One region of the Pseudoalteromonas espejiana DSM 9414 genome, then DNA from elsewhere that is predicted to be linked to it. Evidence: predicted binding sites of a transcription regulator. Region 1 holds the regulator's gene; the other holds the start of a gene.

The links. The regulator LexA, encoded in region 1, represses DNA repair genes until DNA is damaged. The targets are predictions, from matches to a motif close to TACTGTATNNNNATACAGTA.
Region 2: uvrD (DNA helicase II) is a predicted target of LexA. The motif match lies at 6,411-6,430, and genes of this name have one in related genera.

What each region holds. Positions count from the first base shown of each region.
Region 1 covers NZ_CP011028.1:3,505,950-3,522,509, forward strand. Annotated here, with positions in the region: gene PESP_RS15935 (chemotaxis protein CheA) at 1-775, opposite strand, end outside; gene PESP_RS15940 (response regulator) at 790-1,152, opposite strand; gene PESP_RS15945 (STAS domain-containing protein) at 1,161-1,433, opposite strand; gene PESP_RS15950 (SCO family protein) at 1,597-2,214, opposite strand; gene cyoE (heme o synthase) at 2,211-3,140, opposite strand; gene PESP_RS15960 (COX15/CtaA family protein) at 3,153-4,142, opposite strand; gene PESP_RS15965 (transmembrane cytochrome oxidase associated protein) at 4,168-4,662, opposite strand; gene PESP_RS15970 (SURF1 family protein) at 4,652-5,392, opposite strand; gene PESP_RS20720 (DUF2909 domain-containing protein) at 5,407-5,715, shown strand; gene PESP_RS15980 (cytochrome c oxidase subunit 3) at 5,618-6,493, opposite strand; gene PESP_RS15985 (cytochrome c oxidase assembly protein) at 6,529-7,059, opposite strand; gene ctaD (cytochrome c oxidase subunit I) at 7,059-8,651, opposite strand; gene coxB (cytochrome c oxidase subunit II) at 8,651-9,793, opposite strand; gene lexA (transcriptional repressor LexA) at 10,267-10,884, opposite strand; gene PESP_RS16005 (PaaI family thioesterase) at 11,061-11,501, shown strand; gene PESP_RS16010 (hypothetical protein) at 11,506-11,886, opposite strand; gene PESP_RS16015 (DUF7218 family protein) at 12,118-12,369, shown strand; gene PESP_RS16020 (hypothetical protein) at 12,500-13,216, shown strand; gene PESP_RS20725 (VOC family protein) at 13,191-13,385, opposite strand; gene PESP_RS20730 (hypothetical protein) at 13,403-13,540, opposite strand; gene PESP_RS16030 (endonuclease) at 13,667-14,326, shown strand; gene PESP_RS16035 (S41 family peptidase) at 14,434-16,053, shown strand; gene PESP_RS16040 (hypothetical protein) at 16,053-16,421, shown strand; gene PESP_RS16045 (LysR family transcriptional regulator) at 16,476-16,560, opposite strand, start outside.
Region 2 covers NZ_CP011028.1:137,410-153,969, forward strand. Annotated here, with positions in the region: gene PESP_RS00665 (NAD(P)H-dependent oxidoreductase) at 515-1,171, shown strand; gene PESP_RS00670 (chemotaxis protein) at 1,221-2,081, opposite strand; gene PESP_RS00675 (tRNA(Met) cytidine acetyltransferase TmcA domain-containing protein) at 2,140-4,203, opposite strand; gene uvrD (DNA helicase II) at 4,181-6,346, opposite strand; gene PESP_RS00685 (hypothetical protein) at 6,659-6,883, shown strand; gene PESP_RS00690 (YacL family protein) at 6,995-7,363, shown strand; gene dut (dUTP diphosphatase) at 7,416-7,871, shown strand; gene PESP_RS00700 (NUDIX hydrolase) at 7,936-9,786, shown strand; gene PESP_RS00705 (hypothetical protein) at 9,783-10,508, shown strand; gene PESP_RS00710 (dCTP deaminase) at 10,509-11,072, shown strand; gene yrfG (GMP/IMP nucleotidase) at 11,069-11,716, opposite strand; gene nudE (ADP compounds hydrolase NudE) at 11,779-12,351, shown strand; gene cysQ (3'(2'),5'-bisphosphate nucleotidase CysQ) at 12,344-13,135, shown strand; tRNA gene PESP_RS00730 (tRNA-Met) at 13,284-13,360, shown strand; tRNA gene PESP_RS00735 (tRNA-Met) at 13,444-13,520, shown strand; tRNA gene PESP_RS00740 (tRNA-Met) at 13,703-13,779, shown strand; gene PESP_RS00745 (trimeric intracellular cation channel family protein) at 14,151-14,765, shown strand; partial or broken gene PESP_RS00750 (magnesium chelatase domain-containing protein) at 14,800-15,447, shown strand; gene PESP_RS00755 (endonuclease) at 15,500-16,198, shown strand; gene PESP_RS00760 (hypothetical protein) at 16,463-16,560, opposite strand, start outside.

The DNA of each region.
Region 1 (16,560 bases):
CTGTAGAGCTTGCTTTGCTTTGCTCTAGCGGCTTTTCGGCTGTTGTTGTCTCATCTTCAAATAGGCCACCACATAGCTCTATTTTTATATCGGCATCATCCTCTACCCACTCAAAAACCTCTTTAATAGCAGCTTCTTTTTCACTGGTAATAAGGAAAAAGCGCCAATGTAAATAACACTCATCGCTGCTTAAATCTTTTATATCTGGGATATCATCTAAAAAAACCTGCTTTTCAAGCTCGCCCATTTCAGCCAATTCGCTGATCATAAATAATGGTTCGTTACCTGTTTTAAATAGGTGATGATGCGGTTTGAAATCAATTTGAAAGGTCGTTAACTCTGCCGTTTTTGTCGCTTCTTGAGGTTCGCTTTGAGGTGAACCAGATTGCATTTCTAGCACAACTTCAAATTGCTGTTTAAGTGTATTTGCCTCGGTTAAGTCGGGTTCTTGCTCTGATTGCAATGCAGCAAGTAAACCTCGTAAGCAGTCAACCGCTTTAAGAAGCAAATTAATATGCTCTGTTGTGAGCTCTCGCTCCCCTTGGCGTATTTGATCTAGCAAGGTTTCGAGCACGTGAGTAAAGTCAGCTACAGAATTAAAACCAAATGTTCCACTGCCACCTTTAATAGAGTGGGCAGCCCTAAAAATAGTGTTAATTGTTTCTAAGTCTTCTTCGCCAGGCTCTAAATTTAAAAGCTCGGCTTCCATGGTGTCGAGGCCTTCAAAACTCTCTTCAAAGAAAACTTCAAAAAATTGGCTTAAGTCTATACTCACGCGGCACTCCTCAGTTAACGAATTACTTTTTTAAGTACCGCTAATAACTGATCCGGGTTGAAAGGTTTTACTATCCAGCCTGTTGCACCAGCTGCTTTACCTTCTACTTTTTTATCTAATCCCGATTCGGTAGTAAGCATAAGTAGGGGAGTAAATTTGTAATCAGGCAGTCCTCTAAGCTCTCTAATTAAGGTAATGCCGTCCATAATCGGCATATTTACATCTGAGATTACAGCATCAAAGCTCTGCTGCTTGGCAATAGCTAATGCCTCACTGCCATCTTTTGCTTCGGTTACATCAAAGCCTGCGGTTTTTAGCGTAAAGCTCACCATTTGACGCATTGACGCAGAATCATCAACCGCGAGAATTTTTTTCATATAAACCTCTAACCTTTACTTTCGAGTGTTAAATATTGATTTAAGCCAAGTTGATTAATGGCGTTTTGCAGTGCATCACTACTGCCTACCCATACAATTTTATGATGTATGGTAAGGAGGTGTTTTTGTAGCGCACATAAAAGTTGAATTGAAGCGGTGTCGGCTGAAACAACATCACTTATATCTAAGCAAATATCATTGTTGCTATTGAGTTCTTGTAATAAATCTTGGTGAAGAGTCTCTACTTGCATAATGGCAAGTTCGCTAGGAAGTTTTAGCATTTTTTCAGGACTTTCCCTGTCAATTCAATTCATAACAAAAGCTTAGCCTTAGTTATTAAAATTGCCATAAAAGGGCCAAAAAAATTAATAAAACTTTTTAAAGTGGTGCTAAAAAGCAAAAAAGGAGCCTAAGCTCCTTTTAAAATTCATGAAATGTATAAAACTAGTTTTTATAGTAATCGGCTATTTGCTTAAACTCGTCTGCAAGCGTTGTAGCATTAATTAAAGGTACATTGCCTTGTTTAAATTCAGGTTTAAAAACAGCCCTTACAGAGCCTGTTGAGTCAACCAACGCAACCGAAGCGCTGTGATCAACAGCGTATTCCGCCTCTGAAGAATCGCTAATTGCGTAAATTAAACCAAGCTCTCTAACTAATGGAAACAAGTCTTTGTGCGGCCCTGAAACGGCTAAAAAATCTGGATTAAAATAATCAATGTAAGCTTTTCTTTTTTGTGCCGTATCGCGTTTTGGATCTACCGACATAAACCAAATTTGTAATGGGTACTCATTTTGCAGCTTTTTATAAACGCTATTTAATTTAGCTAATGTAAGTGGGCAAATATCAGGGCAACTTGTGTAGCCTAAAAATACTAAATTCCATTGCCCCATAAATTGCTGCTTTGTGACTAATTCACCGTTTTGATCGTTTAATTTAAAGTCAGATAGCGGCTTAGCCTGCTCATAAACCAATGCATCTACATCTGGTGCGCTATTTTGCTCAGAACATGCCGATATTAAAAGTGTAAAAACAACAATTAAGCTAATCCATAACTGCTTCATAAAGGGAGCCATTTATCTATAAATAAGATCACAAAGAGTACCATTAAATGAATAATTGAAAAGCGAAATAAGTCCATCGCAGTATCATCATTAGGGGCCAATTTTAGCTTAACTGCTTTATATAAAAATAGCGCATTAAGCACGCTCGCACCTACTAAATAAATTGCGCCCGACATACCTATTAAGTAAGGTAATACACACACTATAGTAAGCAAAATAGTGTAAGCAACAACACACGTTTTACAAAAATCAATACCATGAGTTACCGGCAACATAGGGATTTTAGCGCGCTCATAATCGCTTTTACGCGCAATGGCGAGCGCCCAAAAATGCGGTGGCGTCCATGTAAAAATAATCATAACCAGCAACCATGGTGCCGCTGCCATTTGATTTGTTTCTGACACCCAGCCAAGTAATGGCGGCATCGCGCCAGCTAAGCCACCAATTACAATATTTTGCGGGGTAGCGCGTTTTAAAAACGAAGTATAAATAAACGCATAACCAACGAGTGCGAATAAGGTCAGTATGGCTGTTAATGTATTGGCCCACACCATTAGCATCATAAACCCAGCTACACCTATCACAGCAGCAAAACTAAGCGCATGAGTTTTAGTTAATCGGCCCTTAGCAACTGGGCGATGGCGCGTACGTGCCATTTTTGAGTCAATTTCGCTATCTACAACATGATTAATTACCGCTGCTGCAGCGGAAAGTAACCCGATTCCTAATAAACTAATAAATTGCACGACGATACCACGGCCAACATCGGGAGCGAGCGCTAAACCAACCCACGCAGTAAGTACAAGCATTGCGACTACTTTAAACTTACTAATCGCTAAGTAATCTTGTAGTAAATTGTAAGCCTGATTAAGTAAAGGTGACGTACTTATAACTGGTAGTGCTTTTTTATCGATTGTAAGTGCCATAATAATTCTCCCTTATGTACGTACTTTTAGGTAGTAACAAAGCCTAACCATAGTTAATAACAATATGGCTGCCATTAAATTATGCGCCAGCGCAACGCCAAGCGGAAAATGCCAATGCACTACCGCAAGCCCTAAACTTATTTGACAAAGCAGCGCCACAAGTACGCTTACAGTGCAGTGTTTAATTTTATTTGATGTGGCTTGGCTATATATTCGCCACATAATTAGCGCGAGTACTATGCAAGTTACAAGTGCCCATATTCGATGCAGTAAGTGAATAGACATTCGTGCTTGTTGAGATAACACACCAAACTCATAATTACTGTGCTCAAGTGGTAACTGAAATACGCTACTGAGCGAAAATGGTTGTGCGTAACTACAAAGAGGTAAGCCATTACAGTGTGGCGCTGCATAATTTGCAGCAAGCCAACCACCCAGCGCTATTTGTATTACCAGTACTACCAATGCCACTATGCTTAAACTAAAGTAACGCTTTGCGCTGCTATCACCACCCACTATAGGCTTAGCCGTTAAGCGTAAATATAAAAGTGTAATCAGCGATAAAATACTAAAACCACCTAATAAATGACCCATTACAATAAGTGGCTGCAGGTTCATGGTAACGGTCCACATGCCAAGCGCAGCTTGAAATACAACTAATAACAACAGCGCTAAGGGAAGTTTAACGGGAGTAGTTGGTGATTGGCGTTTTATAAATGCCAATACAAATAAAGCTAATATGAGTATTCCTAAAGCGCCTGCAAAGTAACGATGAATCATTTCTTTCCATGCTTTTGCGGTTTCAAACATCATGTCTGGGTAGCTTTGTGTAGCAAGTGCTATATCAGCCTCGTGTTTTGGTACGGTTAAAAAACCATAACAGCCAGGCCAATCGGGGCAACCTAAGCCTGCATCACTTAAACGTGTATATGCGCCCAGACCAACCACTAACAAGGCTAATAATCCTGTTGCAAGTACCCAGTTTTTATAATTTTTATACATGGCAATCTCCCATTAAAGTGAGCTGTTAGCTCGAACGAGAATAGTTAAGTAATTTTTTTAGATCTTTTAATAAACCCTTTTGAATTAGCCTATTTTCTTGCGGTTGTTCTTTAAATGGATACTCAAGTACAACCAGTCCCATATGGTCAATTAAATATAAACTTGCGGGCTGTAAATTTTGCTGCGCATTAAAGGTTTTCCAGGGTAGGTTTTGAGCTTTAGGTGCACCCATTACCGCCATATCGACCTTGCCTTGGTTTTTACCGAGTGCCACATATAAGTTATTTAGCGCACTCAGTTGTTCACTGCATGAGCTTTTACATTCGTTAGAATAGTTAAGCGCAATAGTCCACTGTTTTGGATTATGTTGCTGCCAATTTTCAAGCTTGATCTCTTGCTGTAAAAATTCGCCATTATTCGTAATGGCTGTAGGTAACCAATCTAACTTTAAAGCTGTGTAGGCTAATATCAGCGGTACTGAACAGCACACTATAAAAAGTACTAAGGGATTATTTTTCATTGCGGTTCCTCTTTTTATTGGCAAAAAAAGCCACCAAAACGCACGCAAGCGCAATTAAAAACCATTGCACAGCATAAGCTTGGTGTTTTTGCGGGCTCATTACCACGGCTTTGTAGTGCGGAGTAGCAAGTGTATCTCCAGCGCCTTGGCGATAAGCCATAAACTTAAATAAGGGATGCTGGCTTTGCTTGCTCAGCGTTGTTAAATCGATTGTTTGAATTCGCTTTGGGAGGTCTTGAGGGTCGTTGTTGGTTTCTAAACTAAACCCACTTAAGTTCTGCTCTTTTATTTGCGCATTAAAAGTTATAAAGCCTTTAGGGAGCTGAATAGTTGGTAATTCGCTGCGCGATATAGGCGCCTTAACCCATCCCAAATTAACTAATAATGTTCGGCTTCCTTGGTTGGGTTTAAACAACACGAGTAAATCGTAACCTACTTGCCCTTGGTAAACTTGATTGTCTAATAGCCAGTACTGCTGATTTACTATTTTTCCGGTTAATTCAACTAGCACACCTGTTTTATTCCAGTTTGCAGGTAACGTAGTTAATTGCTGCCAGCTCATAACACCTTGAGTTTTCATTTTGGCTATAGCTGTTAACTGCTGTTCTTTTTGGGCGGCTCGCTCTAATTGCCAATACCCTAAACGCACACACACCAACACAACAATTGCCACCACACAAAGTGCAATATATGAGCTAAGCTTTTGTTTACGCCTTAAAATTAACTGCATAAAGGGTCAACCCAGTGATTATTAAAATTATTATTGTGCTGCTGTTATTGTTTATACTTTTTAACTTGTTTAGAGCGCTATTTATTATGGTGTCGGGTAAAACGGGCGAACGACCTATGTCACACTTTTTAGGCCGCCGCGTGTTATTTTCAGTCGTGGTGTTAATACTCGTGATAACCGCTGTAAAACTCGGCTTTATACAAACCAATCACTCGCCTTTAACTGCTACAGCACGTATACAAATACGAATAAACACAGCCACACCACATCTACAAAATGCCAATACCAAGCAGCAGCTTGAAATGCAAAGTGCTTATCTTTAGTGAAGTGGCCTTTTAAAATTCGTAAAAACACCACCAATAAAATCACAGTGCCAAGCGTTACATGCATGCCATGAAAACCGGTTAGCAAAAAGAAGGTATTACCATAAATTCCGGCATCAAGCGTTAAGTTTAAATCGTTGTAGGCATGAACATATTCCTCTACTTGCAGAGCCAAAAAGCAAACACCTAATAAAATAGTTGCCCCTAGAAATACTTTAAGTGGCGTACGTTTGTTGTTTTCTATTGCTACGTGAGCAAAATGCAAAGTAACCGATGAAGCGAGTAATATAAGCGTATTAATAAGCGGTAAGCCTTGCCAACCCATAGCTTGAGTTGTATCCCCTGCTGGCGTTGTCACCAGCGGCCAAACCGCTTCAAAGGTGGGCCACAAAACTTCATTAGTCATCGCATTGTTGCCAGCTCCACCTAACCAAGGCACAGAAAGCATTCGCGCGTAAAATAAAGCGCCAAAAAAGGCCATAAAAAACATTACTTCAGAAAAAATAAACCAGCTCATACCCTGTCGGAACGAGCGATCCATTTGCGCTGAATACAAGCCTTGAGCAGACTCGTTTATGACATTTTTAAACCAACTAAACAGCATATATAAAAGTACAGCTATGCCTGCATATAATAAATAAACCCCACTACCGCCTTCTTTTCCTACGTTCATTACGGTAAGAGCCGCCCCTACCGCAATAAAAAATAATGCCACAGCGCCTACTATTGGCCACGGGCTTTGCTCTGGTACGTAGTAATTTTCATATTCTTGATTCATGTTACTTGCTCCTAGTTTTACACTAGACATGCAGGCTAGTTATTACTCGCTACTAGCTGCTCACTAATATCAAATACGGTGTAAGATAAAGTTAGCTCTTCTATATCGCTTGGTAGAGCGGTATCAACGTAAAACAGCAACTTAAACTCAAGTTCTTCACCTGCTTTTAAAGGTTGTTGGTCAAAACAAAAACAGGCAATTTTATGTAAATATTTAGCCGCTTTACCTGGTGAAACTGAAGGTACAGCTTGCATTACTTTATCGAGGTTGCTGTTGTTTTTAGCGCTAAACATTACCTCGCGCATAGCGCCAGGTTTTACATCCACACTGTACTCTTTTGACTTAACAACAAATGGCGCGCCGCTTTGCGCATGGGTTGTAAAACTCACGCCAATTTCGCGGTTTTGAGTTACTTTTGTACTTTGCTCTGCTTGCTCAAGCGACGGCTTGCCATTTAACCCCGTTATGTCGCAAAACACGTCATAAAGGGGCACTAAGGCAAACGCAAAAGCAAACATACCTATACAAATAAGTACTAAGCGTTTAAGTAATGGCGCGTGAGTCATTACTTAATTTCCGGTGGGGTAGAAAAGGTATGATACGGCGCTGGCGATTCAACTTCCCACTCTAAACCTTCAGCTCCATCCCACACTTTTGCTGGTACTTTATCGCCACCACGGGCGCATTTAATTACCACGGCTACAAATAAAAGCTGTGATAAACCAAAGGCAAACCCACCAATACTTATAATGGCGTTAAAATCAGCAAACTGCAGCGCATAATCGGGAATACGCCTAGGCATACCTGCAAGCCCTACAAAATGCATAGGAAAAAACAATACGTTTACACTGACAAGCGATAGCCAAAAATGCCATTTGGCCAAAGTAATATTAAACATATTGCCGGTCCATTTAGGCAGCCAATAATAAGCCCCCGCCATTATCGAAAAAATGGCTCCGGTTACTAATACATAGTGAAAATGCGCCACCACAAAATAGGTATCGTGATACTGAAAATCAGCCGGTGTAATGGCTAACATCAATCCAGAGAACCCACCCAACGTAAACAGCACAATAAAGGCAATACTAAATAGCATGGGTACTTCAAAGCTTATTGAGCCTCGCCACATGGTAGCCACCCAATTAAATACCTTTACCCCAGTTGGCACCGATATAAGCATGGTTGCGTACATAAAAAACAGCTCGCCAGCCACCGGCATACCTGTAGTAAACATATGGTGCGCCCAAACAATAAAGCTTAGTAAAGCAATAGAAGAAGTGGCGTAAACCATAGAGGCATAACCAAATAGCTTTTTACGTGAGAAGGTAGGCACTATGGTCGATATAATGCCAAAGGCAGGCAAAATCATAATGTACACTTCGGGGTGACCAAAAAACCAAAATATGTGCTGAAGCATCACCGGATCGCCGCCTCCGGCAGCATCAAAAAAGCTGGTTCCAAAATATTTATCGGTCAATACCATGGTTACTGCACCTGCAAGTACGGGCATAACAGCAATTAGCAAAAACGCAGTTATTAGCCATGTCCAAACAAATAATGGTAGCTTCATCCATGTCATGCCAGGGGCACGCAAATTAACTATGGTCACAATAACGTTTATTGCCCCCATAATTGAGCTAATCCCCATAATATGCACGGCAAACACAAACATCGCGGTGTTGTCGTTACTGTAGGTTGTAGAAAGTGGGGCGTAAAAAGTCCAGCCAAATGCTGGGCCACCGCCTGGCATAAGTAATGATGCAAGCAAAATTAAAAATGCGAACGGTAAAATCCAAAAGCTCCAGTTATTCATTCTTGGCAGTGCCATATCGGGCGCACCAATCATCAGTGGTACCATCCAGTTAGCCAGCCCTGTAAAAGCAGGCATAACGGCTCCAAACACCATGATTAGCCCATGCACTGTAGTCATTTGGTTAAAAAAGTGAGGATCGACAAGCTGTAATCCGGGTTGAAATAATTCAGCCCTAATTACCATGGCCATTGCGCCACCAATTAAGAACATCGTCAGTGAAAAAATTAAATATAAACTGCCAATGTCTTTATGGTTGGTTGTGTAAAGCCAGCGCTTAAAGCCTTTTGCAGGGTGGTGGCCGTGGTGAGCTTCATTGGCGTTTGGTTGTTCTGCTATGCTACTCATTAGTTCGCCTCCCCATCAGCATCAAGTGCTGCCTGAATTTCACTAGGTTGAATTACATCACCCGTATCGTTACCCCACGCATTGCGTTTGTAGGTAATGACTGCCGCAAGTTGCTTTATTGATAGTTGTTTAGCAAAAGCTTGCATAGCAGTGCCAGGACGGCCATGAATTACAATATCTATATGATCTTTTATATCACCAAGCACAATGGGGCTGCCTTTAAGCGCAGGAAATACGCCCGGTAAGCCCATACCTGTTGGCTGATGGCACGCAGCGCAACTTGCCATATATACTTGCTCGCCCAAGGTCATTAACTCTTCTTTAGGAATTGTTTGATCAAGCAATGCTGCATCGGCTAATGCCGCTTTTTGCTTTGCTTGCTTGGCATCGGCAAGCCAAGCATTAAAATCTTCCTCTGATTTTGCCTCAACCACCACTGGCATAAAGCCATGATCTTTACCGCACAGCTCAGCGCACTGTCCGCGGTAAATGCCTTCTTCGTTAATGTTGGTCCACGTTTCGTTTATAAATCCGGGGTTGGCATCTTTTTTAACTGCAAAATCGGGTACCCACCAAGAGTGAATAACGTCATCTGAGGTCATTAAAAAACGTACTTTTTGATTTATTGGCAGCACTAAAGGTTTATCAACCTCAAGTAAATAATTAGGATTTTTATTGGCAAGGTTGGCTATTTCATCTTGGGGGGTAGACAAAATAGAGTAAAACTCTACATCTTCGCCCATATATTCGTAATGCCATTTCCACTGCGAACCGGTAATTTTAATGGTTAAATCGGCCTTGCTAGCATCTTCCATTGCAATAAGTGTTTTAGTGGCAGGGATTGCCATGGCAATTAAAATAACAAATGGAATGGCAGTCCAAAGTATTTCTACTTTAGTACTTTCATGAAACTGGGCAGGTACTGCCCCTTTAGATTTACGATGATGAATCAGTGCCCAAAACATAATTGCGAACACTATCACCCCAATCACACAACATATTAAAAATATGGTCATGTGCAGCTGATATACATTATTGCTTATATCGGTTACGCCCTTGCGCATATTGTATTGGCTATTGGCCATTACATGCTGTGGAAACACAATCAATATAAGCCACAAGGTAGAGGTCAGTTTACCCATGTGACGGCTCCTTTGATGCTATTGCTAATGCAAAGCGAAGAGGCATACGGCTTAAACGCCTATTCGTTATTTTTATTATTTAACCAACCTAATTTGTTTTGATTGGTATAGCTGCGCCAACAAAGAATGTGTATTTGTGTGTTCTCAAAACCGAAAAGCTGTGAGTTATTGTTAGCCCAGCAAATTAATAATTAGCTAAAAAACATACAACAAGCAAGTTTTAGTATAAAAAACAAACAAGTTATATTTTAAAATAAGTTTTAATTACGCCAGCTTAAACACAAGTTAATTGCTAAATAGCGAGTAAAACTAGGGGGTGTATCATATAAAAGAGGAGTTAAGTGCGAGTGCAAAAAAGTTTACAGCTTAAATAACTTTATGGCTGCTTTAGTATTACTAAAAGGTGGGTTTTAAAACAAAAATGCACACTAACAAGTGTGCATTTGTAAATTTATTGCTTAATGTGGCCTAAATTACATCCAATCGGCGTTTCTTATTACGCCTACGGCTAAGCCTTCAATATTAAACGACTCATTTTCAAGGTCTACTTCTATTGGCGTAAACTCTTCATTTTCGGCGTGTAATAATACTTTGCGACCTGCTTTTTCTAGGCGTTTTACGGTTACATCTTCATCAACTCGTGCAACCACAACTTGGCCGTTTTCAGCCGTTTGAGTACGGTGTACAGCTAGTAAGTCGCCGTCCATAATGCCTATGTCTTTCATGCTCATACCGTTTACACGCAGTAAAAAATCGGCTGCTGGTTTAAACATTAAAGGGTCAATTTTACAATGGCTCTCCACGTGTTCTTGCGCCAAAATAGGAGAACCCGCCGCAACACGGCCTATAAGTGGTAAGCCTAATTGCTCAGGCTCTTCTTCTTCAATTAACTGAATCCCACGGCTTGCGCCAGGTTTCATTTTAATTACGCCCTTTTTAGCAAGCGCTTTGAGATGCTCTTCGGCAGCATTGGCACTTTTAAAGCCTAGTGTTTGTGCGATTTCGGCACGTGTAGGAGGCATACCAGTATCTTTAATAAAAACTTTTATTAGTTCGAGTATTTGAGCTTGGCGTTTCGTTAATGGTCGCATACAACTGGTTTTCCATACAGTACATTTAACTGTGAGTATATACAGTTAAATAAAAATCGCAAATTTAAATTGTGTTTTAAATAGCTAAACTAAATACATATGTGTACATTTTAGGTAATTATAAAATTTGCATATTTAAAATGCTATAAACAAGGTTTTAATTCAAAGGAGTAGTTATGAGTATTTGGCACCAACCCATTACATTAGAGCTTTGCAAACAATTAGATGAAGGAATAAGCGGTCAAGGCACTTTAATGAAAACCATGGGGATAGAAATAACCGAAATAGGCGACGATTACCTAGTTGCCACTATGCCTGCAATTCCTGAGCACCATAACCCAATGGGAATGGTACACGGCGGCGCTAATGTAGTACTTGCCGAAACGGTTGCTAGTTATGCTGCCAATTTTGTCATTGATTTTACAAAGTTTTACTGTGTAGGGCAGGAAATTAGTGCAAGCCATTTAAAAGCGTCACGCAATGGGACGTTAACAGCAACGGCTCGTGCATTTCATATTGGTAAACGCAGTTCGGTTTGGGAAATAAAAATTACTAATAGCCGCAACGAGCTTTGCTGCGTATCAAAAATGACCGCAGCAGTGGTTGAGCGAAAGTAATAGCTTACTTATCAATCGGGTAAATTGTAATTTCCATACCTGCGCCAATTGCAGATATACGTAGTAATGTATCTGCATGTAGGGCTTGGTTAAAACACTTTGGTGATGTGCCCGACTCAAAGCCAATATCAAACGTTCTTCGCGAGCAACTAAGCCACTGTTTTAGCGCATTGCGCGAGCACGATTCTATTAGTTCACATAAGTGGTTAATTGCTTTATCTGGCGTGCTTATATCGCCCGCAGCTTCAATACGCGCCAATTGACGATATTCGTCTTTGTCATAATGCAAAACCATCGCGTTTTTCTTTAAGTCAGCCACTAAAACACTAATATCTTGTTTAGACTCAAGCTCCAGATCTACATTTAAAAATTGAATTTCTGACATTGTCTGCTTTTTACCCTCTTATAGTTTCACCGCAAACTTTAACGCAGTTTTACTTTTATACCAAATCAACTAAGCAGTAATCCTTACTTAATCCTCATAAACTCACTTTTTAATGCTTTTGGCACCTAACTTGCTCTTTTTAACAGAGCGAGCTTAAACGCTTAATAATGCGAATCAATAATGAAATTTATACACACTTTGTGTAAGTAACGGTTTTTAAGGAGAGCTAAAATGGTAGATCATGGTCCGCAAATTAAAAACGACGATCAGTACGATGCACTTCGCGATGAGGGCATGAGCAAACAAAAAGCCGCACGTATTGCCAATAGTAATACTCATAAAACAGCGGTAAAGGGCGGCAAAGCCTCTCAGTATGAGCAACGCACAAAAAAGCAGTTATACGATAAAGCAAAAGAAGTGGGTATTAGCGGGCGCTCTAAAATGAGCAAACAAGAGCTAATAAATGCCCTGCGTGAAAGCTAACATTAGCTAAAATCTATTGATGTAATTAAAGCCTCATATTTATAAACTTATGAAAAACTGCGACAAAATGCCGCAGTAAAAGCGTGGGAAGCTATAATAAACTAACGCTAAAAATAATAAGAAGATAAATATGAGCAAAAAAATATTTAAGCGTGCACGCAAATTACATAAGTGGCTAGGCTATTTACTTGCCTTACAAATTTTGGCTTGGCTTTTAGGCGGCCTAGTTATGAGCGCTATTCCACTTGAATATGTGCATGGTAAACACCTTGCTAAGCGCACACTTACAAACCCATTTACACAAGCCGACTACCCCACATCACTCGATAATATTACTGCCCAAGTGGCTAACCCCACTCAAATACTATTTGAAAACTTTTTAACTACCCCGCTTATTACTGTTATCAATAATACCGAGCAGCAAAGCTTTAATGGTTTAACGGGTCGCCCTTTTGAACCACCCACTAAAATACAAATTACCGCTAATGCGCAGGCTCATTTACTTATCGACGCTAAACCAATTAGCACCACACTTTTAGCACAAGGCACTCGAGAGGTCGGATACAAAGCAAATGTGTGGCAAGTACAATTTAACGACACCTTTAATACTACGCTGTATTTAAACGCAATTAACGGCAAAGTTATAACTGTTCGTAGCACACTATGGCGCATATTCGACTTTTTTTGGATGCTGCACATAATGGATTACGACGAGCGAGAAGATTTTAACAACCCGTTACTCATCAGCTTTGCAGCCACCAGCGTGCTATTTTGTTTATGCGGTATCATTTTATTAATACAAAACGTTAGGCTAAAAAAGCTTAAACATGTTGGTCTATCAAAATAGGATTGCCGTCTGGGTCGGTAATAATAAAGCTTTTATCACCCACGGGCTCAACGCTTATATGAGCGCTTTGAAAGTATTCGCTTAGCGCATCAACATCTTTAAAGTCTGTAACGGTTTGTGCATGCTGATCCCAACCAGGGTTGAAGGTCAGCATATTTTTATCAAACATACCCGAAAACAATCCAATTAAATGCTCACCATTTTCATTACTAGCCAGTTTTGTTCTACCTCACCTGCAAACTCGCTAAAACCCAGTTTTTCGTAAAACGCTTTTGAGACTTTAATATCTTTCACCGTTAAACTTATTGAAAAAGCACCTAGCATGGTCATCTCCTCTCTATTTTTTATATAAGTATAGAGTGTACTGAGCGTTGCAGATTAAAATTTACGCAGGCTTTATCTTTTAGCAGCAAAACTTTAGACTAGCGCCTCCTGTAGTTCACGTATGTGATGGATATGCTTAAATTTATTTTGGCCTTTGTGGCTTGTTGTATTTGTTTTTCTGCATCGAGTGAAGAGTTTACCCGTTTTTCAACGGCTAAAAGGCACTTAATTAAAACCCTACCCGATAACGCTAAAAGCCTTTACTGCGGTTGTGACATTAAAAAGCAGGGTAAAAAACTAATTCCCGACCCTAGCAACTGTGGCTATATTCCGCGTAATACTTTAACTTCCTCTGGCAAAGTTAATGTACGTGCTCTGCGTATTGAGTGGGAGCACATAGTGCCCGCGTGGGAGTTTGGCCACCAGCTACAATGCTGGCAAGACGGCGGGCGTAAAAACTGTCGAAAGATCAGTGCTAAGTTTAGAAAAATGGAAGCCGACATAAACAACTTAGCCCCCGCTATTGGCGAAATTAACGCAGACAGATCTAACTATCGCTTTGGTATGCTTAGCCAAAACGCCACACAATATGGCCGCTGCCAAGTAAAAGTTAACTTTAAACAACGCGTAGTAGAGCCACCATTTTATGCACGTAAGCGCATTGCCGACACCTACGCTTATATGCAAAAAACATACGGTTTAAAAATATCAGACAAACAACAAAAGCTATTTGATGCGTGGCAAAGGCAAGCGTTTGCTAATAAAAGTAGCGCAAGCAAACTTTAAAAACCGTGTTTTGTACACTCATTTACATAAAGCAGGGCCAAATACGTTGAATAAATAGGCGGGTGTTGTAGTATTTTAAACAACTTATTTACAAAAAGTAGTTTTGTATGTTTAAAAATAATAAAGCATCACTCGCTATTGTTGCTGCACTTTCAGGCCTAACGCTTGCTGGTTGTGGTGGCGGTAGCAGCATGAATGAAACGCCAGATCCAGTAATAACCCCTCCAACAAGCTCAGCACCAACGTGGACTGCCGGAGTATTTGAGCCATCGGATGATTTAAAAAACTTTTGCGAAACACCGCGCACAGGTAACGACCCGTTTAATAATAATGAGCCTTACCCAGACCAAGCAGGCTCAGCACTTTACGAAAAACTTTGGCTTCGCTCGTGGAGTGACGAAACCTACCTTTGGTATGACGAAATTGCCGATAACGACCCTGAGTCATTCGATACGGTAGCTGAGTACTTTGCTCAGCTAAAAACCGAAGAACTGACCGATTCAGGTGCTAAAAAAGATAACTTTCATTTTTCTGAGCCTTCTGAGGACTACTTTCAAGAAGCGCAATCAGGTGTTACCTCAGGTTATGGCATAAATTGGGCATTTATAGGCGACTCAGCCGATAGAATTTTACGCGTTGCCTACCTTGAAGATGACTCACCAGCAAGCCAAATTGGCTTTCAACGAGGCGATACCGTACTTGAAGTTGATGGCGTTAGTATAAACACCAACACACAAGCTGGCGTAGATACCCTAAACGAAGGTCTATTTAGCCCAACTAATGGCGATTCGCACACCATTGTTGTGCGCAGTAACGATGGCGCTGAAAAAACCTTTAACGTCACTGCTGGCAACATAGAGCAAACACCTGTTCAAAACGTTAAAACCATTACCACAGCAAATGGCACTAGCGTAGGGTACATGCAGTTTAATAGCCATATAGGGATTGCCCAAGAAGGCCTTATTGCTGCCGTAAATAAATTTAAAACCGATAACGTAGACGAGTTAGTAATAGACTTTAGATACAACGGGGGCGGTTTATTAGCGCTTTCTTCGCAGCTTGCCTACATGGTAGCTGGCAGTGCAAATGTGCAAAATCGTATTTATTACCAAACACAGCAAAACGATAAACAACCCGTTGAATCACCTTTCCCATTTATAGATGAAGAGATTGATTACTCAACCTTTTTTAGCACTGGTGAAAGCCTTCCTGATTTGAACCTATCTAAGGTGTATGTACTTAGTACATCGAGCACTTGTTCGGCATCAGAAGCCTTTATTAATGGTTTAAAAGGTATAGACGCAGAGGTTGTACTCATTGGCGATACCACCTGTGGCAAACCATATGGTTTTACCCCAACACATAACTGCGGCACCACTTATTACACCATTCAATTTAGCGGGATTAATAGTAAAGGCTTTGGTGAATATGCAGCAGGCTTTACGCCTACGCCTTCGCCGCAATTTGATGCTGATGTAAAAGGCTGTGTAGTGAGTGACGACTTTGACAGCCCATTAGGCGACCCAAGCGAAGGGATACTCTCTACTGCGCTTTACCATATTGATAATAACGGCACGTGCCCTATTAGCACTACCTCTGCGAGTAATAAAACGCAAGTACAAAGCGCTGCGGGCGATAGTAAGCAACTACTACCTTTAAACGCACCTGATAACTTTAACCGTGGCAATATGGATTTAACATGGCCTACGTTAAATAAGGATAAGTAATGACAAAGCTAGTGGCAGTATTAACATTATTATTTATTGGAGGCTGTAACAGTATGAATAATGCCACTGCAAAGCCTGCGCTACTAACAGAGGTAAACCCAGGCGTTATAGCTACGCTGCAACAAGCGATTATAAAAGCTAAAGGTGGCAAGCTAGTTACATTGGCCGACACTGTTTTTACCAAACGCAGTGAGCTGTTACTAAGCCATGGTACAAGTAAAGATCCAAATGGCATGCCCATAATGGGCGCGCATAATATAAAGTCTGAAAAATTTGTTTTACAAATAATCGGCGATCAGTGCGTGCTTTATTACCCTAAAAAAGATATGTCTATTGAGCTTAAAAACGTAAGTTGTAAATCGCAATAAAACGCTAAATAAGGCGCTAGGTATTTATATTAGCGCCTTATTTATTAAGGGCTATTAAGCGTTTGGCATTTTACTAAAATACGCTTTTAATAACCCAGCAAAAGCTTGCACTTTAGCCGTGCGGTGAACCAAATGATGA
Region 2 (16,560 bases), 350 kb from region 1:
CGAGAAAGCCGCTTCAGAAATGAAGCGGCTTTTTTACGTCTTAAGAAAAGTAAAATTCAGCATTTTCTTCTCTAAAGCGCAGCGTCTCCTAAGCGAAGCGCCTCTTTGTGAACAGTGTTTTAGCTATCAAATGCATTGGCGGATGATAGTGAAGCATTTCACTGTGACCCTCCACCGCTGTGGGCACTACGACAGCACACCGACTCAAAATATAAAAAAACAAAACCAGTAGTAACTTATAAATCAATATTAAATAAGTTCGATTTAATGGCTTTGGTTGAAAAGCGCACCGACCCCGACGCTAAAAAATCACACTAAGATCACTCATTATCGCAGTCGGCCATTAAAGTGCTAATCGCTGCAGTCTGATCAATTATTTGAGAGAAATGGCTTTACCTATTATCAAATTTTTTTAGAAAGTCTTTTAAGGATTTTGCTGATTATCAATTGATAATAAAAGCTATACACTTGCTCCATCTTGTATTTACATACTTACATTACGACGGAGAAGAGCATGTCTCATCAAATCATTAAAGACTTACATAATCGTTATACTGCTAAGAAATATGATTCAGCAAAACGTATTTCATCAGAGGATCTGGAAGTAATTAAAGAAGCTATTCGTCTGTCTGCTTCTTCTATTAACTCTCAGCCTTGGAAGTTTGTTCTAGTAGAAAGTGAAGAAGGTAAGCAACGTTTACACGATACATTTGCAAACAAGCATCAGTTTAACCAGTTACACGCTAAAGAGGCATCTCATACGCTTTTACTTGCCTATGACCCACAATACACTAAAGACAAGTTCTCTAAGCGTGTAGATGTAGAAGTAAGCTCGGGCCACCTGCCAGCAGAAATGCGCGATAACTTTATGGGCGCATATGCATTTGCAGAAATGAACACAGATGAAAATGGCTATAACGGTAGCTGGACCAAGGCGCAGGTTTATTTAGCGCTTGGTAACATTATGCATACTCTAGCGCGCTTAAATATTGCCTCTACACCTATGGAAGGTGTTGATCCTGAACTGATTGGTGAAAAGTTTAGCGAAGAGCTTGATGGCCACATTTGTGAAGTGGCACTTGCTATGGGTTACCCAGTTGCTGAAGAAGATTGGAACTATGGTAAACCTAAAGCACGTTTAGCAGTTGAAGATATTATTGCTACTGTATAATGAGTTACTATGAATTAATTAGCCGAGCTTGTGCTCGGCTTTTTTGTTTTTAAAATAGGCCATATGCTTGGGTTTCTTCGCTGCTGTGATCGCTGCTGTGATCGCTTAAGTGGTCGGGTCTAAAAATTGCACTTGGATCAATTAGCACACTGTGTTTTTCAGCTAGTTTTATTAGCCCGCGCATCATTCCCTTTGTTTGCGGGTCTATATCAAAACCTACCTCAGTTAACTTATCGAGTGGTTTAATGTCTTCTTTTTTATAATCTATGTTGTCTTCAACTTTATCAACCAGCAGTCCAACATGTGGGTTTAAACCATCTTTGGTAGTAAAAACAATGATAGGCTTATAGTCGAGTGTGATTTGCTCTTTTGCTGATTCAAACAAGCGTAGTAATTGCATTAGGCTATTGCGCTTAATACTCGCTAAATATTTTATCGCTTGCTTATGTTCTTGGTTATTATGAGCATTAACTGCTTGGTTGCTTACATTTATAAGCTCTTTAGTAGGGCTATCAAACTTATCTATAATGTTTTTTAAATCGGCATTATCAGTTTTAAATTCTTTATAAAACACGGTAAAGCTATGTAGCTGAGCTTCGTCGTTGTTTATGGTGCCACTTTCTATATTGATGTTTTTTTCTAAATTGTTAAACCAACCGTTTAGTGTGTCTTGCGACTTTCTTAGTTCCGCAAGAGCTAACTTATTACTTTGCTCAGTAGAGCTGCCATTTAAAATAACACCTAAATCAAATACTGGCGTGGGGGTTTCCATGTAATCTTTTACACCAATAAAGCTCTTATTGTTATTGGGTAGTGTGGTGAGATTATTATCAAAGCGTTCAGTGAGTAATATATCGAGAATTTTAAGTGAAATTGTTTTACATCCCACCTGAAAGTTAATGAATTCCATACCTTTATCTTTAATTGCCCTGTTATGCCTTAAGGATAGAACAAATTAAATAAATAGCTTAAAGAGTGTGCTCTTTTTTAATAAGCGATTTAACTGCTTGTTTGAACTGCTGCTCTAAAGCTTTTTTTCCACCAAGATCATATTCAGCTATTAGCTGCTCTGTATTATGATTTTGCAAAACCATTTGTATTAATAGATGCTTATCTTTTTTTACTAGGTTATTTAAGTATGAAGGTGAGTGATTAAGCAAATACCAAATTTTTGGTGCTGCGCTAAAGCGACTTAAGTTATTGAGTAAACTTATTGGCTGAATATGTGGCGTTACTTCATCAGTGCAATGATCAATTAGCTCTGCTACTAACTCAACATTAAGCAGCCTAAAGTAGGTTAATAACCCATAAAATAAATCATGTTTAAATTGTTGCTTTAAGCTTTGTAAATTAGCTGATTGCCCTGATAAATATTTAACAACTAAAGCGGAGTGCTCTGCTGTGCTTTTATCTCGCTGATAACCAAGTTTAACTACACCAAACCCTTGTGATTGCCAAAAGCGTAAAAGCGTTGCGGTAGCGCCAAAACTTGCCCCTAAATATCGACATGTTGGCGTTAACTGTAACTGGCAATAATTCAGTAACGCTTTTCCTGTGCCTTGGTTATGTAAGTTAGGAGCAACGGCTATGCGTATAACCCGAGCACTTGGCTTTGTTAAGTAACAGGTTTTACTCGTTAATTGCCCGAGCGTTTGCGCCATTAAGTGGCCTTGTGGGCGGCGGTCACCACTAATTATTTTTTCGGCTAATTCAGCGTCTAGGCCGCCTTCTATGGCAACTAAACATACGGCAACAACACAAGAATTGCAGGTACTTATAAATAACTTTTGTGAAGGGGCATCAAGTAATTGGCGTAAATCATTAACGCTGCTTTGGTAGTGAGCCAGCGCAAGCAGTGCCACAGTTTGCTGAAGTAGTGTTTCATCGTTAATTAGTTGCTGTTGAGTAACTTCTAAGTGCTCAATACATGCATTTACATTAGCTAATTCATTATATTGAGCATCAAGAGCTAAAAGAGTACGAATGTGTTGCTCAAGCGGGTCGCCTTTAGCAAAGCGTAATGGCTCATTAAGTGTAATAACTTTTGCTGCTTTGTAAGTGGCTTTAATATGTTTAGTAAAGCGAATAGTGTAGCCTCTACCATTCCCTTCGTAGCCTACCAACGTGCTTGCAAATACAATACGGGGATAGTGCTCGAGCATTTTTAATAATAGCGGTACAGGAATAGCTGCAGCCTCATCTACAAGTAATAAATCACATTGTGGAAGCTGGCTAATAAGCGCATCGGGCGCCATATATTGTAGATTAGCTAATTGTTTTTGTTTACTGTTGTATTCAACTTGTAATGTTTTAGCTAAATGTTTAAAGGTGCTATGGGTTGCGCTAAATTGGGTGGTACACACGATAATATTTTTATTTGGCAGTGCGGCAGCTGCAAGCCCAAGCGCAGCAGATTTACCACGCCCTCTATCAGCGTTTATTAATAAAGGCCGGTTGGCACGTCCAGTTGCTACTTTAGTTATTTGCTCAACACAATGTTGCTGAGGTAAATAATCAATATTGTTAGTAATACCGCTTTTTAGTTCACTTTGCTTAAATGCAGTTTGCTGATCAAAATGCAGTGCAGGAAGAGTATGAATTAGCTGAGCAAAGCGTAAATTAAAATAGCTTTGCTGATTACTGTGCCCGTGAGATTGCACGCTTTTAAGAGCAGGATCTTGCCATGTAGTTAAGCTTGCTAGCGTTGGTAGTAATAAAAATAAAACGCCACCTGCTTTTACTGTACCGGCAAGTGCCGCAAGCTTATCAGGGTAAATACCACTAAAACCATCGTAAACAGCATGCGGGAATTCTTGACCTAATAACTGATGGGTATGTTCGGGCCAGCTTGCGCTTATAAGCTCAGAGCTTTTGGAAAGTACTTTAACACTATATGAGCTTGTTAAAGTACTTAGTAATTCATAACACCAGTTAGAGTCGCCAGTAATAAGGACTAACTGGCGATGCTTTGCGCCAGTTAGTTGTTGTGTTAATTGCTCAACACTGTGCTTATACAGCTTGAAGTCGTGCATACGCGGTTACTAGCCATTTACTGCCAAGGTCATCAAAGTTTACCTGCACTCGTGATTGCGCGCCGCTACCTTCGTAATTAAGTACAGTCCCTATACCAAACTTAGCGTGTAGTACGCGCTGGCCTAAGTTAAAGCCACTTTCTTCAAATACAGCATGGCTGACTGATGCACTAAAACGCCCCGCAGCAGGCGGGCGCGACACTTGCGTTTTAATACGAATTTCTTCAACGCAGTCTTCTGGTATTTCACGTAAAAAGCGTGAAGGGCTGTGGTATTTTTCTTGCCCGTATAAACGACGGCTTTCGGCGTGGCTAATATATAATTTATCCATTGCGCGGGTCATGCCTACGTAACAAAGGCGGCGCTCTTCTTCTAAGCGGCCAGACTCTTCATTACTTTGCTGCGAAGGGAACATGCCCTCTTCAACACCCACCATAAACACAAGTGGAAACTCTAAGCCTTTGGCTGAGTGAAGCGTCATCATTTGCACCGCGTCTTCGTGCTCATCGGCTTGGCCTTCACCAGATTCAAGCGATGTATAAGCTAAAAACCCTTGTAGTGGCGAACTAAACTCTTCTTCCTCAGGGAGCTCGTACTGATCGCAGGCACTGATAAGCTCTTCTAAGTTTTCTACGCGGGCACGGCCTTTTTCGCCTTTTTCAGCTTGGTACATAGCCATAAGGCCAGAGGTTTGAATAGCGTATTTAGCTTGCTCGTGCAATGTAAGGTCGCTAATTTTGTCTTCTATGTGCTCAACCAGCTCTACAAATTTAGATACTGCACCTGCGGCGCGGCCAGATAAGTGTTGTTGTTCAACAATAGCTTTAGCTGCGTACCAAAGCGGGAGTGACTCAGCACGTGCGCAGTCGCGTATATGACTTAATGTTTTATCACCAATACCACGGGCAGGGGTGTTAATAACACGCTCAAATGCAGCGTCGTCTTGGCGATTACCTACTAAGCGTAAGTACGATAGTGCATCTTTAATTTCTTGACGCTCGAAGAATCGCATACCACCGTAAATACGGTACTTTAAGCCTTCTTGTAGCATGGCTTCTTCGAGTACACGAGATTGCGCGTTGCTACGGTATAAAATGGCGGCGTCTTGCAACGCATTACCGGCATTTAACCAGCTACGTAATTTACTGCTTACAAAGCGGGCTTCGTCTAATTCGTTAAACGCAGCATAAATAGAAATAGGTTCGCCTTCATTACCATCGGTCCATAAGCTTTTACCCATGCGCTCTGAGTTGTTTTTTATAAGCGCATTAGATGCTTTTAGAATAGTCGCGGTTGAGCGGTAGTTTTGCTCAAGGCGAATAGTTTCGGCGTCAAAGTCAGTTAAAAAGCGTTTTATATTTTCTATTTTAGCGCCGCGCCAGCCATAAATACTTTGGTCGTCGTCGCCCACAATCATAATGCTTTGTGTATCGCCTGCGAGCAGCTTTAACCATGCGTATTGAATGGTATTGGTATCTTGAAACTCGTCTACCAGCATGTGCGCAAAGCGCTGTTGGTAATGGCGAAGCAGTGTAGGGTTATTTTTGAGCACCTCATAGCTACGCAATAGTATTTCAGCAAAATCGACTAAACCCGCGCGGTCACACGCTTCTTGATACGCGGCATATACACGCAGCATCATTTGTTCGTTTATATCGTAGGCTTGAATATCTTTAGGGCGAAGTGCTTCGTCTTTTTTAGCGCTTATGTACCAGCCAAATTGTTTAGCTGGCCACTTTTTATCATCAATATTCATTGATTTTAATAAGCGCTTGATCATTCTTAGCTGATCGTCAGAATCTAATATTTGAAAGGCTTCTGGCAGGTTGGCTTCTCGGTGATGAGCGCGCAAAATACGGTGCGATAAGCCATGGAAAGTACCAATCCACATACCACCGACCGGTGCTTTTAAGGTCTCTTCTACTCGCGTGCGCATTTCTTTAGCTGCTTTATTGGTAAAAGTAACCGCAAAAATACTATAAGCAGAGGCCTGCTCAACCTGCATTAACCACGCAATACGATGAACCAGCACTCGTGTTTTACCAGACCCAGCACCTGCTAATACCAGCATGTTTTGTAGTGGGGCTGCAACGGCATCGCGTTGTTTGTCATTTAAGCCATCGAGTAATTCAGAAACGTCCATCGTTACGCCTTTTCAATCAATAATGAGAGCAGTATAACAGGTGTTTTTGTTAGGCTAAATAAAATACTGTTTTTATGAACAGCTATTCTAAAAATAACCCCTTAAACCAATTAGCTGGCTAGTTTTTAGCGTCTATAAATAACTAAATTTAAAAATAAAAATAATCAAATTGACCTATATTTAGTAAAAAATACTAAAGCATTTATTTAGTGTTAATTTAACTACCTGATTTTTAAGCTTTAATAAATTGGCATAAAGTGTGATAGTAAGTAAATAACTAAAATTTAAAATTAATTAACTACAGAGGTGAGTATGTCAGGACAAGGTTCAGGCGGTAATGTTATTGCAGCACTATGTAATATATTTTTTCCCGGTTTAGGTCAATTAGTACAAGGGCGTATTTTAGCTGCTTTACTATTTGCTATTTTCTTTTTTGGTGGTGCCGCACTGTGGTTTTTAGTTGTGCCAGGGATTATTGCCGCCATAGTATACGTTTGGGCAATAATTGACGCCGCGAGATACCGCTCCAGAGATTAGTGATTATAAAATAAGTAATAGCGCCCATTGGCGCTATTTTGCTTTTTAGAGTCGGCGTTTAAGCTAATTTACGGGTATAATCGCGCTATTAGTGTTTAATAAGTAACAGTTATGGAATATCAATTTATACGTGACCCTATTAGTGGGCTGCGCATTAAAATAAGCAGCGAACACGCAATAATTGGCCGTTGGCTAAATGAAGAGATTGGCAAAGACAAAGTGGCTATGGTGCAAGCACTTATTACCTCGGTAAAAACAAGCTACGAGCCAGTTACTCTAAAAGGCCAAGAAATAGATTTAATACTCTCTAAAGATGAAGCCTTATTTGAAGCGCATGCGCTGCATCAAGACAGCGAAGATTTAGTTGCCTACCAAGATGATGATTTAATGCTTGAAGAAAATGGTCTAGTGAGTGGTTGTGGCTTTGAAGATTTTGTTGACCTGATCAACTCATGGCATGAGTTTTCGGCTGGTCGTTAAGTTATATTATCTGTATTATTTTTATAAATTTATTTAGAGTAGAAAGTTTAAAATGAAAAAAGTTGAATTAAAAATTGTAAATCCTAAAGTTGGTACTGAAATTCCTATGCCTGAGTATGCTACAGATGGCTCAGCAGCGATTGATCTTAGAGCTTGTATCGATGATGCGTTACGACTTTCACCAGGCGAAACTAAACTAATACCTACTGGTATTGCTTTAAATATGCAGGACACTGGAATGGCTGCGACTATTTTACCACGCTCTGGTTTGGGTCATAAACATGGGATTGTACTGGGTAATTTAGTCGGATTAATTGACTCAGACTATCAAGGTGAGTTATTCATTTCAGTATGGAATAGGGGTAATGATGAATTTGCAATAAACTCTGGTGATAGAATTGCTCAATTGATGTTTATACCAGTACTTAAAGCTGATTTTGTACTTGTCGATGAGTTTGAAGCAACTGAGCGTGGAACTGGCGGCTTTGGCCATACTGGCGTGAAGTAGCTTTCTTAGATAGATGGCGTGTATATCCACGCCACATAGCAACTTAGTTAAAAGGATTTACTAAATGATGCAACATATTATTGCAGTAATTTCAGCAGTCTTAATTTGGTTAGTGTTTTATATTTTCAATAAAGATATTGCTATTGGAGCTTTAGGAAGTATTGCAGGTTTTATAATTGTTGAGCTTTATCTTTTTATGCGAAAAAATGACATCGATCTTACATTTCTTGGCCTGAGAAGGTTACTTTATGTATTTAAGAAGAGAAAAATAATAAAAAAATCTATTAATTACGACTCTTTGGCTGATTATACCTTTTGGTTAAAAGAGGAGTTTGTTTTTCCGCTATCCTCCTTTAATAAAAAAATAGATAAAACTGTAATTCAAAAGCTTTCAAGTTTCGAAGCCGCAATATTTATTTTACTTGTTAATGATAACCACAATTGTATAGATTGCAGCTACCTTACTTCAGAAGATTTTAAGGAGCTTTTTACTAAAGCTCTAAAAGAGCCCTTTTATAAAAGGTTAATTCTCAAAGAATCTCTGTCGCAAATTATTAAGCCAGCTGATTTAGAAAAACTACTTATCAAGTTTGAAGAGCAATTAGCTGTAGATTGCGATTTAAGTAATGAAAATATTGATAATGATCTTTTTAAAGAAAAAGTTAAAGAGTTGTGCGCCATGGGTGGAGAAATGACAATATCAATTTTCTCAACCACCTCTCAACTATCCCACGATATATTAAAAGATTTAAAAGCCTATCAAACAAGTTCCACTAAAGTTGATATAGATTTCTATCTTTGCAGTCCAAATGTTAAAACAGACTCAGCAATTTTGGAATTAATGAAGGAGTACGAAGTCCCTGTTGGTGCTTTACCATTTCAATTTGTAAAGGTTCGCAATAAAAAAGCACATGTAGAAATGGATATTACCCGTCGTGTATTTAGAGTGTTGCGTTCTTTTCAAGACATTAAGGATAATCAAGAGAGTTACTGTAAAACGTCGGTTTATTTATATAAAAAAAGCTACCCCGGGTGCAAAATTCGCCTAATAGAAAACAAGTTTGTTGAATTACAACCTGGTCCATTAAAGTTTGCTAATAATTTATATCGATTTCGTATCGCGAGCACTGATTCAGAAATAATACATACTCTTAGTAATGCTGTTAAAAACTTTAAAGGTGGTAATGAAGTTCAATGTATTGAATTATTAAACCAGCCAATAGAGCAGGCTGAAAAGCAGGCATTATTAGAATTAGCAGAATGGCTAATATCAAGGGGCATAAAAACAGATGATTTATTTAATTATGCAACAGATGTTCATGCATCTAGTGGTGATCAAGAAACTCGTACTAGGCTAAAATTTTTACAAAACAGAATAGGAACTGCTTATAAGGCTATATCTAATTTGAGTGATTCTATAAATGAAGAACTTTATGCAGAAGAAAACTTTGAACAATTGACGGGTACAGGTATTAGGGAAGTTAAAATAAACAATAAAATTAAACATATAACAGTCGCTGCTATTTTTACTAATAATAATAAAATTCTCCTAATTGAAAAAGCCAAAGAATTTTACCAAGGAAAGTATAGTCTTGTTGCAGGGCATGTTGAGTATCAAGATAATACGCTTGCTGATGCTGTTGAGAGAGAGGTCAATGAAGAGATAGGGTTGGGCATAAGTAGCTTAAGTTATATTTTTCATATTGATGACTTAACAGACAAATGTGGTCACGGTGGTGATCTACATGATTGGCATGTTTTTAATTCTTATGAAATCATAGATGAGAATAGTTTAAAACTTGGTGCCGAAGTTAAAAGTATTAAATGGGTTTCTTTGAATGAACTTCAAAAAATGAAAGAAGAATTAACTGACGGTGCTTGCAAGATTTTTAATGCCATGGGTTGGTTGAAATGAAAACTGTTGTTATAAGACTAACTGGCGGTGGTGCTATTTCTGAAGCTAGTACCGAAATTGATGTGCCATGGTGGGGGTATAGAAATATGCATATCACTCCTGATGTGTTCAAAGATTTACCAGTGATTATTGCAAACAACCCATCAACAAAGTTCATATTTGTTTGCGGTGGCATAGGAGCTTTTCTTTTTACTGATTTAGTTAAAAACCTAGCTATGGATAGTTATGTAGATGAAGTTGGGAAAGGCATAATTTCGATATTAAATGGTATCGCAATATCATATTTAAACTCATTTTCTATAAACGTTTATCCAAATGAAGTACCTGTCAATGAAATAGAAAAATACTTGTTTACAACGGATGCTAGATGCTTTTTTATTAAGCCTGATTCAGGTTGTGTTAGCAGTGATTCACTTGCTGCAGAAGCCGCTTTTTTAACTAAAGCAGACCTTCTGTTATATGTAAAAAAAGGTGCCCCTCAATATCATGTTGGTTTCGATAAACCAACAATCATAAATCGCTGGTCATTAGATGATATAGAGCTTAAATCTCTTACTTTATATGAAGATCAAAATAAGCATTATGTGCTTGATTATCAGGCATGCTCCATACTCAAATCCAATTCTAACGAAACTTATATTATTCCTCCTGAAATTATTAAAGAGATCAATACGAGCTTTTTTCCTGGTAGTAACTCAGAATTAGTAACAAGGGTCTATTAAATGGTATTAAGTTCCGAAAGCATAAAAAAAGAACTAATTGAAGGTAAGCTTGTCATTGAGGGTTTTAAAGAAAGCTCATTCAGACCTGCAAGCTATTTACTTAGGCTAAGTGACCACATACTTTTAATGGAACAGCACGATAGAGAAATTGATACTAAATCTACAGATACGAAATCTTTTTTTAAAGCGATACAAATTCCAATTGAAGGGTATGTATTAAAACCAGGTGATTTTATATTGGGGGCTTCTGTTGAGTCTTTGAGTTTACCTAGTTTTTTGTGCGGAGAGCTAAGTCAGCTATCCTGCTACGCTAGAGTGGGGCTGAACATTAACTTTAGCGCTAATTATGTTGCACCTACATTTGGTCACAATAACCCATCATCTATTACCTTCGAGATAAAAAATGAATCTTGTAACGATATTCGCATATATCCCAGAGTGAATTTTTGTCACATACGTTTTATACAAACTGATTTGGATGTTAAAAGTTCATATAATGGAATATATAGTGGCCATAAAGAAGCTAAGGCAGCTGACTTTAGTACAAAGCCAGCGAAGGGTTAAATAAGCTTACGGTAGTCGGTAACGTTTAAGTAATCGGCTATTACATTATGTGGTTGCTTACTGTCTGGGTTAGCAACCGCAAGTAAATGCTCGATGCCGTATTCTCTAGCGGCATTTAACACCGGCACACTGTCATCAACAAACAGGGTACGTTGTTTATTAAAGCCTAAGTCTTTTTGTACTTGATGCCACAAACTTTGCTGCTCTTTACTCACTCCGTATTGGTGAGTCGACACCACACCATCTAAATAATTGTCTATGGCGGTGTGTTCAAATTTGAGCATGACGTTTTCAGGGTGGGCGTTAGTTAACAATATTAGCTCTTTACCCGCTTTTTTCAGCTCAGTTAAAAAGTGAGGTACATCTTCACGCACTTGTATTAAATGCTGTGTTTGGCGCTTTAATTCCATAATGGGCAAATTAAGTTGCTCTTCCCAATAGTCTAAGCAATACCATTGTATTTGCCCGCTTACCGCTTGATAGCGTTTGTGCATATCGGCTTTCGCTTCATCAAGGGTTATATTGCGAGTGAGTGCAAGTTGCTCAGGAACAACATTAAGCCAAAAATGACTATCGAAATGTAAATCGAGTAATGTTCCGTCCATATCGAGTAAAACGGTATCGATTTTTGACCAATTTAGCATGGGCTTTTCCTTGTGAAAAGTTTATGATTAAGCACAACTGCCATGATAGCAAAATAACGCCAATGACACAGAAAAAGCACCCAACTCCACCGCAAATTATCAGCAATGATGTCGTCGCTAAAAGCCGCCTATTCACTGTTGAATCGTTAGAACTTAAATTCTCTAATAACGAAGAGCGCCAGTACGAGCGTATTCGCGGCGGTGGCCGAGGTGCAGTGATGATTGTGCCTATTACTGCCGATAACGAAATGCTACTAGTGCGAGAGTATTGCGCTGGTACAAACGACTATCAGTTAGGGTTTCCGAAGGGGTTAATAGATCCGGGCGAAACCCCACAGCAAGCAGCAAATCGAGAGCTTAAAGAAGAAGTGGGCTTTGGCGCTGAGTTTTTTGAGCCGCTTAAAGTGGTGTCTATGGCGCCAAGTTATTTTAATGCCACTATGCATATTTTGTTTGCCAAGCAGCTATATCCGCAAACGTTGCCTGGTGATGAGCCAGAGCCGTTAGTGGTTGTTAAGTGGCCATTAACTGATTGGCAGTCATTATTAGAGCAAGAAGATTTTACCGAAGCTCGCAGTGTTGCCGCTTTGCTATTATTAAATAAATACCTAGCGTCTGGAGCTGCGAATGAATAAATTATTAGAGCCATGTATAGCGCTTGCACAAAGTGCAGGTGATGTAATTATGGCTATTTATAAAAAAGATGATATTGGCCAACAAGAAAAGTCTGACAGTACCCCAGTTACAAAAGCTGACCTGGCTTCTAATGATGTTTTGGTAGCTGGCCTGCAGGCACTTGCACCCGACATTCCAATTATGTCAGAAGAAACGCCTATTCCGGCCCTAGCTGACAGACAAAACTGGCAGCGGTATTGGTTACTTGATCCTATGGATGGCACTGGCGAGTTTATTTTAGAAAGTGGTGACTTTGCCGTAAATATTGCGCTTATTGAAAACAACCACCCTGTGCTGGGGGTTATTCATTGGCCAGCCAAAGGTATTACTTACTTTGCTACTGCAAATAACGGTGCGTTTAAGCGTGAAAATGGCAGCGATACTAAAATGTCGGTAGCAACACCCGATAACTTAACGCTTGCCGTAAGCCGCAGACAAAAAATTGAGGCTGTGAGTCAGTATTTAAATACTCAGTTTGCCACCATCGCCGTTGGCTCGTGTTCGTTAAAAGCGTGTATTGTTGCAGAGGGCAAAGCCGATTGCTTTTTAAGAATTGGTCCAACAGGTGAGTGGGATACTGGGGCTTCTCAAGTAATTGTAGAGGAAGCGGGCGGTTGTATAACCGATGCTGAGTTTAACCCTCTTACTTACAACCAGCGCGAGAGCACAGAAAATCCAGACTTTATTGTTATGGGACACCCTGACTGGGAGTTTCAAAAAATGATAAGCCCGCATCAAAGGTAGCTATTTAAAGAGTGGTTTGGTTGGTTTTTGTTCGGTTGAACGCAATTAACTAGTTAAAGCCTTGCAATATAAGTTTATTCCTATATTATAGCGCTCTCTTCGAAACAGGCTCGTGATTAACACGAAACTATTTCAAAGAAATTACAGGCGCGGGATGGAGCAGCCTGGTAGCTCGTCGGGCTCATAACCCGAAGGTCGTCGGTTCAAATCCGGCTCCCGCAACCAATTTCCTATAGAGGATTGAGGTTACTGTAAAACTCTAACTTAAGAGATTAAATTAAGTAGTCGATAGACTTAAAATATACAGGCGCGGGATGGAGCAGCCTGGTAGCTCGTCGGGCTCATAACCCGAAGGTCGTCGGTTCAAATCCGGCTCCCGCAACCAATTTCTTCTAGAGGATTGAGGTTACTGTAGAATGTTAGTTAAGGAAAAGCTTGTCGGTCTCAGCTCTTCATTAGCCAGCAAAGGTCGTCGGTTCAAATCCGGCTCCCGCAACCAATTTCCTTTAGGGAGTTGGCAGCCACGTTGTAATGTAAGCAACGCTAAATAAGTATACATATTTCAGGCGCGGGATGGAGCAGCCTGGTAGCTCGTCGGGCTCATAACCCGAAGGTCGTCGGTTCAAATCCGGCTCCCGCAACCACTGAAATAAAATGTTAGAATGAATCGACACTCTATATGAGTGTTTTTTTATGTCTAAAATTCAGCGCAATGGATAGCTCGTCGGTCTCAGCTTTCCATTAGCCAGCAAAGGTCGTCTTCACTGCGTTAGGCATTCACCTTTCATAAGCTCAGGCTCCCGCAACCACTGAAATAATAAGTTTTATTAAATCGACACGCCTAAAGCGTTTTTTTATGCCTAAAATTTATGTTTATTTCCTCATTAAACACTCTCAGGTTTATACCCCCAAGCAATATTCTATAAATGTTATAAACTTCTCTAAAAAAGCGTTATTACTTAAAACTTTATATTGTTTGTGTTAAAACAACACAAATATTTTTAGGCTGTTACACATGACTGAACTGTACCATTGGTTTGATTTAATAGGCATTGCTGTGTTTGCTATTACGGGCACTTTAGTTGCGCACGAAAAGAAAATGGATGGCTTTGGTGTTGTGGTATTGGCAACTGTCACAGCGATTGGTGGTGGGACAGTTCGCGATGTTATTTTGGATGTTCCCGTGTTTTGGCTTCATGACCAAAGTTACTTTTATGCCATTTTAGCCGCAGTCTTGATCACTACTCGACTTATTAATAAGCAAAAATCGATTCCGCATTACACTTTGCAAATTGCTGATGCGTTCGGCTTAGCTTTTTTTGCCGTTATGGGTACTCAAAAAGCATTGCTGGCGGGTATGCCGCATATGACTGCGATTATAATGGGGGTTATCACGGGGTGCTTTGGCGGTATGATCCGCGATGTGCTTGCGCGCGAAATTCCTATGCTGTTAAAAGGCGAGCTATATGCTATTACCTGTATAGCGGGCGGTATTGTTTATACGCTTGGAATTTATTTTGAAATAGCAACCGAACTTGCCATGGTTTTAGCGATGTTAACCACTTTATTGCTACGTATTGCCGCTATTAAATGGCAAATTACAGTACACGTTTTTAATTATTCTGACTAAACTGGTGTAATCACACCATTTTCTAGGATAAGGAATGTCGTTAGCTCGCATATATTCTCGTGCTCAAGTGGGCATAAATGCTCCAGAAGTGATTGTAGAAGTTCACCTAGGGAATGGTTTACCAGCTTTTCATATTGTAGGGCTCCCTGAGGCCTCAGTTAAAGAATCTAAAGACAGAGTGCGCAGTGCACTTGAGAACTCTCAATTTGGTTTTCCCGATCAACGCATAACCGTAAATTTAGCCCCTGCCGATTTACCTAAAGATGGTGGCCGGTTTGATTTAGCCATTGCGGTAGGTATTTTAGTGGCCTCTGGCCAGGTTGTTTGCCCTGATATTCATAAGTACGAATTTTACGGTGAGCTTGCACTTAATGGTGAGGTACGTGGCGTTAACGCTATTTTGCCCTCGGTACTTGCTGCAAAAGAGCAAGACCGCTGTTGTTTTTTACCTTTTGCGAACGACAGCCTAGCGAGTTTAGTAAATGGTGTTAAACGCAAAGCGGTTAATTCATTACAAGAAGTGTGGGGTGATTTACTCAATCAGCAGCCTTTACCTTTAAATATTGAATACCCAGATTGCGCGCAGTCTCCTGACTTTTTACTCGATTTAAGTGATGTTAAAGGCCAGCCTGGCGCCAAGCGGGTATTAGAAATTGCCGCCGCTGGAGGCCATAATTTACTTAACTGCATGTCCTAATAGACCCATAAATTAATGTAACCCTCAGAGGCCTCTAATGAAGCTTATTTGTCTTTTATTCTTTACAGCTTTCGCGTGTTTAACTCATGCGGGTGGTATCCCAAGCTCATGGTCTAAAGCTAAGCAAATAGTCAGAGATAAGGTGTATTTTGACCATAAGATAACTAAGTATTGTGGCTGTTCTTATGAGCCTAAAGGAGTTAGTGGGGGAGTTATTGATACTACCTCATGTGGTTACAATGGTTCTGGAATGAAGTATCAAAATGCTATAAATGTTCTTGATTGGGAGCATGTTGTGCCTGCCTCTTTGACACCAGCTAAGGAAATGAATTGTTGGGTTAATGGTAGTCGTAGTATATGCGAAAGGACTTCTAAAGAGGCTAAGGCTATCATTTTTGACCTTCATAACCTCGTGCCTTCAATAGGGCAAACTAATCGAATCAGGTCTAACTCAAGGTATGGGATTATCGAAGGGGAAGAGCAAAGGCTGGGTTTATGTGATTTTGAATGGTCTAAAGGTATTACTGAACCGTCGGAACGAATTCGAGGTGAATTGGCTAGAGTGTGGTTGTATATGAGTTATAGACACAACGTCGTTATGCCTGAAGGTGAGCGCCTAATGTTTCTTAGGTGGTCTCTTAGTGACCCACCTGATGAGTGGGAATATACTAGGAATGCTAGGATTAAGGAGCTTCAAGGTAACTCTAATATATTCATCGATATGTTTAAATATTAGTTTAGTTGAGCAGTAAATCGTGACGAGTGGCGTTAATAACCTAGCGAGCATTCATTAGATAAGTGATTACTTAGTGTTTGTTCGTGTTAGCTGTTAACACCTGAAGAGGCATCTTATACAACACTATACGAGTTTATACCGTAAGCTTATCGAGCATAAGTTTGAATATAATCATGTTTACTGCATGGTCTAAAAACCCCTACAGACCTTATATATAAAGACCTGCAGAGGAGTTCTTATGTATAACTATAGGATAGGGCTGAGCTAGAACGCAGCGATTTCCTTCTCTAGTTGCTTTCTAGTTTCTTTCGCCATTTTGACTCGCTCATGAGGTAATGTGAAGTCATACTCAATCATTGAGT